One region of the Streptomyces sp. NPDC050743 genome, then DNA from elsewhere that is predicted to be linked to it. Evidence: riboswitches for the same ligand, from Rfam matches in the RefSeq annotation. Region 1 holds a riboswitch; the other holds the start of a gene.
What was found. Region 1 has a riboswitch for cobalamin ahead of ACIBJF_RS02705 (cobalamin biosynthesis protein). Riboswitches for the same ligand answer to the same signal wherever they lie in the genome.

Region 1 (3,393 bases):
GCATCATCACCCTCGCGCTGATCACGGGCGGCGCCATCGCCCCGGGCTCGAACCCTCCCACCTGGGTCATCCTCTCCGCCGGCCTGGCCATCGCGCTCGGCACCTACATCGGCGGCTGGCGGATCATCCGCACCATGGGCAAGGGCCTGACCGACCTGGAGCCGCGCCAGGGCTTCGCCGCCCAGACCAGCGCCGCGACCGCCATCCTGGCCTCCTCCCACCTGGGCTTCTCCCTCTCCACCACGCATGTCGTCTCCGGCTCGGTGATGGGCGCGGGCCTCGGCCGCAAGGGCGGGGTGGTCCGCTGGTCCACCGCGACCCGCATGGCCGTCGCCTGGGTGCTCACCCTCCCGGCCGCCGCGCTGGTCGGCGCGGGCGCCGAGTCCGTCACGGACCTCGGTGACTGGGGCACCGCCGTCGTCGCCGTCTTCCTGGTCGCCGCGAGCGCCGCGATCTGGAAGGTCTCCCGCCGCGAGGTCGTCGACCACACCAACGTCGTCGACGCGCCCGAGGAGCCGGCCGGCGTGGTGACCACCGCCATCGCCGCGGTGACCCCGCCCCCGGCGGGCACGATCACCGAGGACCTGACGGCCACGATCCCCGCCCCGGCCACCGCCGAGCCCGCCCCCGAGGCCGCGCCGCCGGCCGCCACCGTCTGACCCCGGCCACACCGGTAACCAAGGAAGCAACCCCATGAAGATCGACTGGTCGGCCCTCGGCTCCGTCTTCGGCGCCAGCCTCGTGTTCACGGTGGGCCTGGTGGCCCTGTTCACCCTCGGCATCAACGGTCTGGCGCGGCGCGAGAAGGCCGCGGCCGAGGGCGGCTCCGCCACCCTCGCCGTCACCGGCGCCTACCTCTGCTTCGCCGCCTGCGCGGCGGCGGTGTCGTACGGCATCTTCCTCATCGTCTCCAAGTCCTGACGGAACACCACGAACCAGGCAACCCGAAGGCTCCCCGCCGTCCGTGACGGAGGGGAGCCTTCGTCGTGCCCAGGAGTCACGTGCGCCCCGCGATGTGGGGATCGGCACACTCTCCCCGCGCAGGTCAACGGCAAGTTGACGGCCGTTCCGGGCGCGTGGTGGACTGCCCAGGCCATGTACGGCGGCAAGAGAGGAAGCCGGTGCGAATCCGGCGCGGTCCCGCCACTGTCACCGGGGAAGAACCCCCGGGAGCCAGGAACTCTCACCGCCGAATCTCGTCGAACCAGGGCGCGGACACCCTGAGTGAGGACACAGATCGCCATGCTCGGCTGCCGAAGGACCCGTACCAGGCCCGCTCCTGCACCCACGGCCGGCTGAGCCGATGGGTGCCGATCGCTCCTACGCGTACGGCGCCGCCGCCGGCCTTCTCGGTGACCTGCTCCTCGGCGATCCGCGCCGCGGGCATCCGGTCGCCGCGTTCGGGCGTGCGGCCGCTGCCGTGGACCGCGCGTTGTGGCACGACCACCGCGGCTGGGGCGCCGTGCACACCGTCGCGTGCGCCGGTGGCGCCGTCGCACTCGGCACGCTGGCCGCACGCGCCGTACGCCCCTCCCCCGCCGCCTCCGCCGCGCTGACCGCCGCCGCCACCTGGGCGGTCGTCGGCGGCACCTCGCTCGCCCGGGAGGCCCGCACGATCGGGCGCGCCCTGGAGTCCGGGGACGTCGAGGCCGCGCGGGCGCGGCTGCCGCATCTGTGCGGCCGGGACCCGCAGGCGCTGGACGCCGACGGGATCGCCCGGGCCGTGGTCGAGTCGGTCGCCGAGAACACCTCCGACGCCGTCGTGGGCGCTCTGGTGTGGGGGGCGGTGGCCGGGGTGCCGGGGCTGCTGGGGTTCCGGGCCGTCAACACCCTGGACGCGATGGTCGGTCACAAGTCGCCCCGCTACCGCCGCTACGGCTGGGCCTCCGCCCGGCTGGACGACCTGGCCGGCTGGCCGGGGGCCCGGCTGACCGCCGTCCTCGCGGCCGCGGCCGGACCGGACCCGCGGGGTGCGCTGCGCGCCTGGAAGGCCGACGCCCATCGGCACCCGAGCGCCAACGCCGGGCCCGTGGAAGCGTCGTTCGCGGGGGCGCTCGGCGTCCGCCTGGGCGGAACGCTCTCCTACGGCGGCCGGGTCGAGCACCGGCCCGTGCTCAACGGGGGCACCGGCCGGGCCGTCGGGGTCGCCGACATCGACCGGGCCGTACGACTCTCCCGCCGCGTCGGCCTGCTCGCGCTCGGCGGCACGGTCGCCGCGCGCCCCCTCGCCAAAGGTCTCGTCAAGGTCCTGAAGGGACGTGGGAAGTGAACGGGGGACTCCTCGTCGCCGGCACCACCTCCGACGCCGGAAAGAGCGTCGTGACGGCCGGGATCTGCCGGTGGCTGGTGCGCCGGGGCGTGAAGGTCGCGCCGTTCAAGGCGCAGAACATGTCGCTCAACTCCTTCGTCACCCGCGAGGGCGCGGAGATCGGGCGGGCGCAGGCCATGCAGGCCCAGGCGTGCCGGATCGAGCCGACCGCGCTGATGAACCCGGTGCTGCTCAAACCGGGCGGCGAGCAGAGCAGCCAGGTGGTGCTGCTGGGCAAGCCGGTGGGCGAGTTGAGCGCACGCGGCTACCACGGCGGGCGGCAGCAGAAGCTCCTCGGCACGGTGCTGGACTGCCTGGCCGAGTTGCGGGGCACGTATGACGCGGTGATCTGTGAGGGCGCGGGCAGCCCGGCCGAGATCAATCTGCGCCGGACCGACATCGTGAACATGGGCATCGCGCGGAACGCGCGGCTGCCCGTGCTGGTGGTCGGCGACATCGACCGCGGGGGCGTCTTCGCCTCCTTCTTCGGCACCGTGGCCCTGCTCTCGCCGGAGGACCAGGCGCTGGTCGCCGGGTTCCTGGTGAACAAGTTCCGCGGCGATGTCTCCCTGCTGGAGCCCGGATTGGAGATGCTGTACGGCCTCACCGGGCGGCGCACGTACGGCGTGCTGCCGTTCCGGCACGGGCTCGGCATCGACGAGGAGGACGGGCTGCGGGTGTCCCTGCGGGGGACGGTCCGCGAGTCCTCCGTCGCCCCGCCGGTCGGCGAGGACGTGCTGCGGGTCGCCGTGTGCGCGATCCCGCTGATGTCCAACTTCACCGATGTGGACGCGCTCGCCGCCGAACCAGGGGTCGTGGTGCGGTTCGTGGACCGCCCGGAGGAACTGGCGGACGCGGACCTGGTCGTCATCCCGGGCACGCGCGGCACCGTGCGGGCGCTGGAGTGGCTGCGCGAGCGCGGGCTCGCGGACGCGCTCGTCCGAAGGGCCGCCGAAGGACGCCCGGTTCTCGGCATCTGCGGCGGCTTCCAGATCCTCGGCGAGCGCATCGAGGACGAGGTCGAGTCGCGGGCCGGCGCGGTCGACGGGCTCGGTGTGCTGCCCGTACGGGTGCGGTTCGCGCGC
Region 2 (3,393 bases), on a different contig from region 1:
TCGGTCGCGGAACCGGAGGCCCGTCACCGCCGGCCTGCCCCAGCCCGCGGATTGTGTGAGCGACGCGGATGCTGGTACTTCTGGATCACATGACCAGCCGAGTGCTTCTCGTCTCCCCCGCCATGAGCGCGTCGCTGCGGCAGGCCCGCTTCGACGACGGCGGCTCGATCGACGAGAGCGGCGCGGCACGGGCCCGTTCGGCGGCCGGCGCGCTGCCCTCCGCGGCCCGTGTCCTGACCTCCCCCGGCACCCGCTGCCGGGAGACTGCCGCGGCACTGGGCCTCGACGCTGTGCCGGTAGGGGAGTTGGCGGGCCTCGACGTGGGTCGCTGGCGGGGGCGCACCCTGGACGAGGTGGGGGCCGCCGAACCGGAGGCGGTGGGCCGCTGGCTCGCCGACCCCGCGTCCGCACCGCACGGGGGCGAGTCCGTGCGGGACCTGTGCGCGCGGGTCGCGGGCTGGCTGGCCGAGGCGCAGGAGCTTCAGGGTCGTACGGTCGCGGTGGCCGAACCGGAGGTGGTGCGGGCGGCGGTCGTCGACGCACTGGGCCTGCCCGATGCGGTCTTCTGGCGCCTCGACGTGCCGCCGCTGACCGTGACCGCGCTCGGCGGCCGGGCCGGGCGCTGGAATCTGCGACTGGGGCGTCCGCTTGCCGCGCCGGAGGCCGATTAGGCACGGAGAACGGCATGGGGCCCGACGGAGGGTTCCGTCGGGCCCTGTGCCGTATGGAGGCGAGTCAGTGTGCGGCCGGGACCGCTCGCCGGCCCGCGGCCGTGGTCGGCCTGGGGTTCAGCAGCCGCTCGGCCAACTCACCGAAGACGAGGCCGAATCCGGCCCACAGTGTGGTCTGGATTGCCAGGGCGGAGAGCCGGAAGCGCCACAGCAGGGTGGCCGGGAAGCCCTTGGGCACCTCGTTGACGACGGGCAGGAACTGGTAGGCCAGGCCGATCACGACGGTGAACGCGACCACCGCGGCCACCGTGGCCCACCAGGTGCCCAGGCGCGGGGTGAGCCGCTTGCCCAGGATGGTGGCGGCGACCGCCAGCAGGACGCCGAGCAGCATCATCAGGAAGTACAGGGTGGTCCGCTTGCCGATGGTGTCGGGGCTGCCGACCGACGGCGGGTTGGCCGGGTACTTCAGGAACGGCACGACGTACACGGCGAGCAGCGCGCAGCCCGACAGCAGCAGTGCCGTGGCGCGCGGGCCGAAGCGGCCCACGCGGCCGAGGGCGAAGCTGAAGGCGAGCGCGCCGATGCCGCCGAAGGCGACCCCGTAGACGAGGACACCGGTGGCGAGGCCGGCGGTCGACTGCAGCGAGCGCGAGACGACCTCCATCTCGTGCTCGTGGGAGTGGGCTTCCTCGAAGCTGATCGCCTTGTCGACGTTCGGCTCACCGAGAACGTAGGCCACGACCAGGGCGAGCACTCCGGCCGCGAGGCCGGCGAGCATGCCCCGGACGAGAAGGTTCCGTACGGTTGCGGAGTTCATGGGCGTGCGACGACCCTCGCGTCAGTGGCAGGGGAAGCCCAGCAGGTGGCGGGCGTCGTGCACCCACTCGTGGACGCCCGTGCCGTTGAGCACGGAGGTGGCGCCCTGCTCGGCGCCGACGAAGTAGAGCAGGACCAGCATGAGGACGCCGAAGAAGACCGCCCAGGGAGCAATCGCCTTCAGCGGCAGCTTGGCGGGAACGGCGGGGGTGGTGGCTGTCGGCTGGGCGACGGTCTGCGCCATGGCAGGACCTCCTCTGGGAGTTCGCGTCCCATCTCGGTGGTGCACAGGACGACGGCCACGGGTCTGACTCACGAGCCCCTTGGGGCCCGCATACAGTGGCGCGACCGTGCCGGATTCCCACCGGCTTCCGTTTCGCCGTCGTCGATATCGGACCGACCGTACCGCGTGACGCGCGCATGGCCAAGACCGCCTCCCGCCCAAGTGATCTTCCTCTCCCGCCAGGTGGGACGGCAGGAGACGGGCGGGAAAAAGGGTTGGGCGGGCTGAGGACCCGTCCGGTAGGTTGCAGTCGACCGTGCACCAGGCCGAGGAGGTGAGACCCATGAACGCTGTATTCGTGTGGGTGCTCCCCCTCGTCGTCACGGTCGGGCGATCGACGTAGGTGTCGCCGGGAGCGCCTCGAAGACCAGGCACTCCCGAAAGGCAACACGCCATGGAATCTTTGAAGTTCACCGCCGAGTCGTCCTCCAACGGCATGATCGAACGCGAGTTCACCGTGGGCCAGGTCCCCGGTGTCCTCTGGTCGCCCGCGTCCGGCGCGGACCGTGCGCCCCTGGTCCTGCTGGGCCACGGCGGCGGCAACCACAAGAAGCATCCGGCGATGGCGGGTCGCGCCGAACTCCTGGTGACCGGCTGCGGCTTCCACGTCGCCTGCATCGACGCGCCCGGTCACGGCGACCGGCCGCGCACGGCGCACGACGAGCAGGAGATCGCCGAGCTGTACCGGGCCAGGGCGGCGGGCGAGCCGGAAGGCCCGATCGTCGTCCGCTACAACGCCCACCTCGCGGAGCTCGCCGTGCCCGAGTGGCAGGCGACCCTGGACGCCCTCCAGGAGCTTGCGGAAATCGGCGCCGGCGGGCCGGTCGGCTACTTCGGCATCAACATGGGCACCGCGATCGGCGTGCCGCTGGTGGCGGCCGAACCCCGGATCACGGCCGCGGTCTTCGGCCAGCACTGGCCCGACGTCCTGGCGGAGAAGGCGAAGCGGATCACCATCCCGATCGAGTACGACATGCAGTGGGACGACGAGCACATCCCGCGCGAGGCCGGGCTCGCGCTGTTCGACGCCTTCGCCTCGAAGGAGAAGACCCTGCACGCCAACGCGGGCAAGCACAAGGAGCTCCCTCGGTTCGAGGCCGCCAGCGCGGTCCGGTTCTTCGCCCGGCATCTCGGCCGAACGGCCGCCGTGCGGGCCTGACATGAGCGTTGGCGGCGCCCGGCCTGCCGGTCGGGCGCCGCCGGCGCGGCCCCGATCTGGTCAATACGCCTAGGCCGTGAATCCTGTGGGCCGGGCTCGGATGCCGGGGCGGAACTTGGGGACGCGGAGGGTGATCTTCGTGCCCGCTCCGACGCCGGTCTCGATGACGAGGCCGTGGTCGTCGCCGTAGACCTGGCGCAGCCGGCGGTCGACGTTGTTCAGGCCGATGCCGGTGGCGGGGCCGGCCGTGCCGCGCAGGATCGCGCGCAGGCGTTCCGGTTCCATGCCGATGCCGTCGTCCTCGATGACGACCAGGGCTTCGGTGCCCTCGTCCTCCGCGATGATCGTGACGCTGATGCGCTCCACGGACCCCTCCAGGCCGTGCTTGAGGGCGTTCTCGACGAGGGGCTGCAGGCACAGGAACGGCAGCGTCACGGGCAGCACCTCGGGGGCGATGCGCAGGG

Region 2: linked by a shared signal. The riboswitch ahead of ACIBJF_RS14405 (CbtB-domain containing protein) and the one ahead of ACIBJF_RS02705 (cobalamin biosynthesis protein) in region 1 are both predicted to bind cobalamin.

The regions. Positions count from the first base shown of each region.
Region 1 covers NZ_JBITGJ010000002.1:59,778-63,170, forward strand. The annotation lists gene ACIBJF_RS02695 (anion permease) at 1-659, shown strand, start outside; gene ACIBJF_RS02700 (hypothetical protein) at 694-921, shown strand; cobalamin riboswitch at 1,064-1,206, shown strand; gene ACIBJF_RS02705 (cobalamin biosynthesis protein) at 1,304-2,269, shown strand; gene ACIBJF_RS02710 (cobyric acid synthase) at 2,266-3,393, shown strand, end outside.
Region 2 covers NZ_JBITGJ010000011.1:65,624-69,016, forward strand. The annotation lists gene ACIBJF_RS14395 (histidine phosphatase family protein) at 90-671, shown strand; gene ACIBJF_RS14400 (CbtA family protein) at 736-1,488, opposite strand; gene ACIBJF_RS14405 (CbtB-domain containing protein) at 1,510-1,731, opposite strand; cobalamin riboswitch at 1,767-1,903, opposite strand; gene ACIBJF_RS14410 (alpha/beta hydrolase) at 2,165-2,929, shown strand; gene ACIBJF_RS14415 (sensor histidine kinase) at 2,999-3,393, opposite strand, start outside.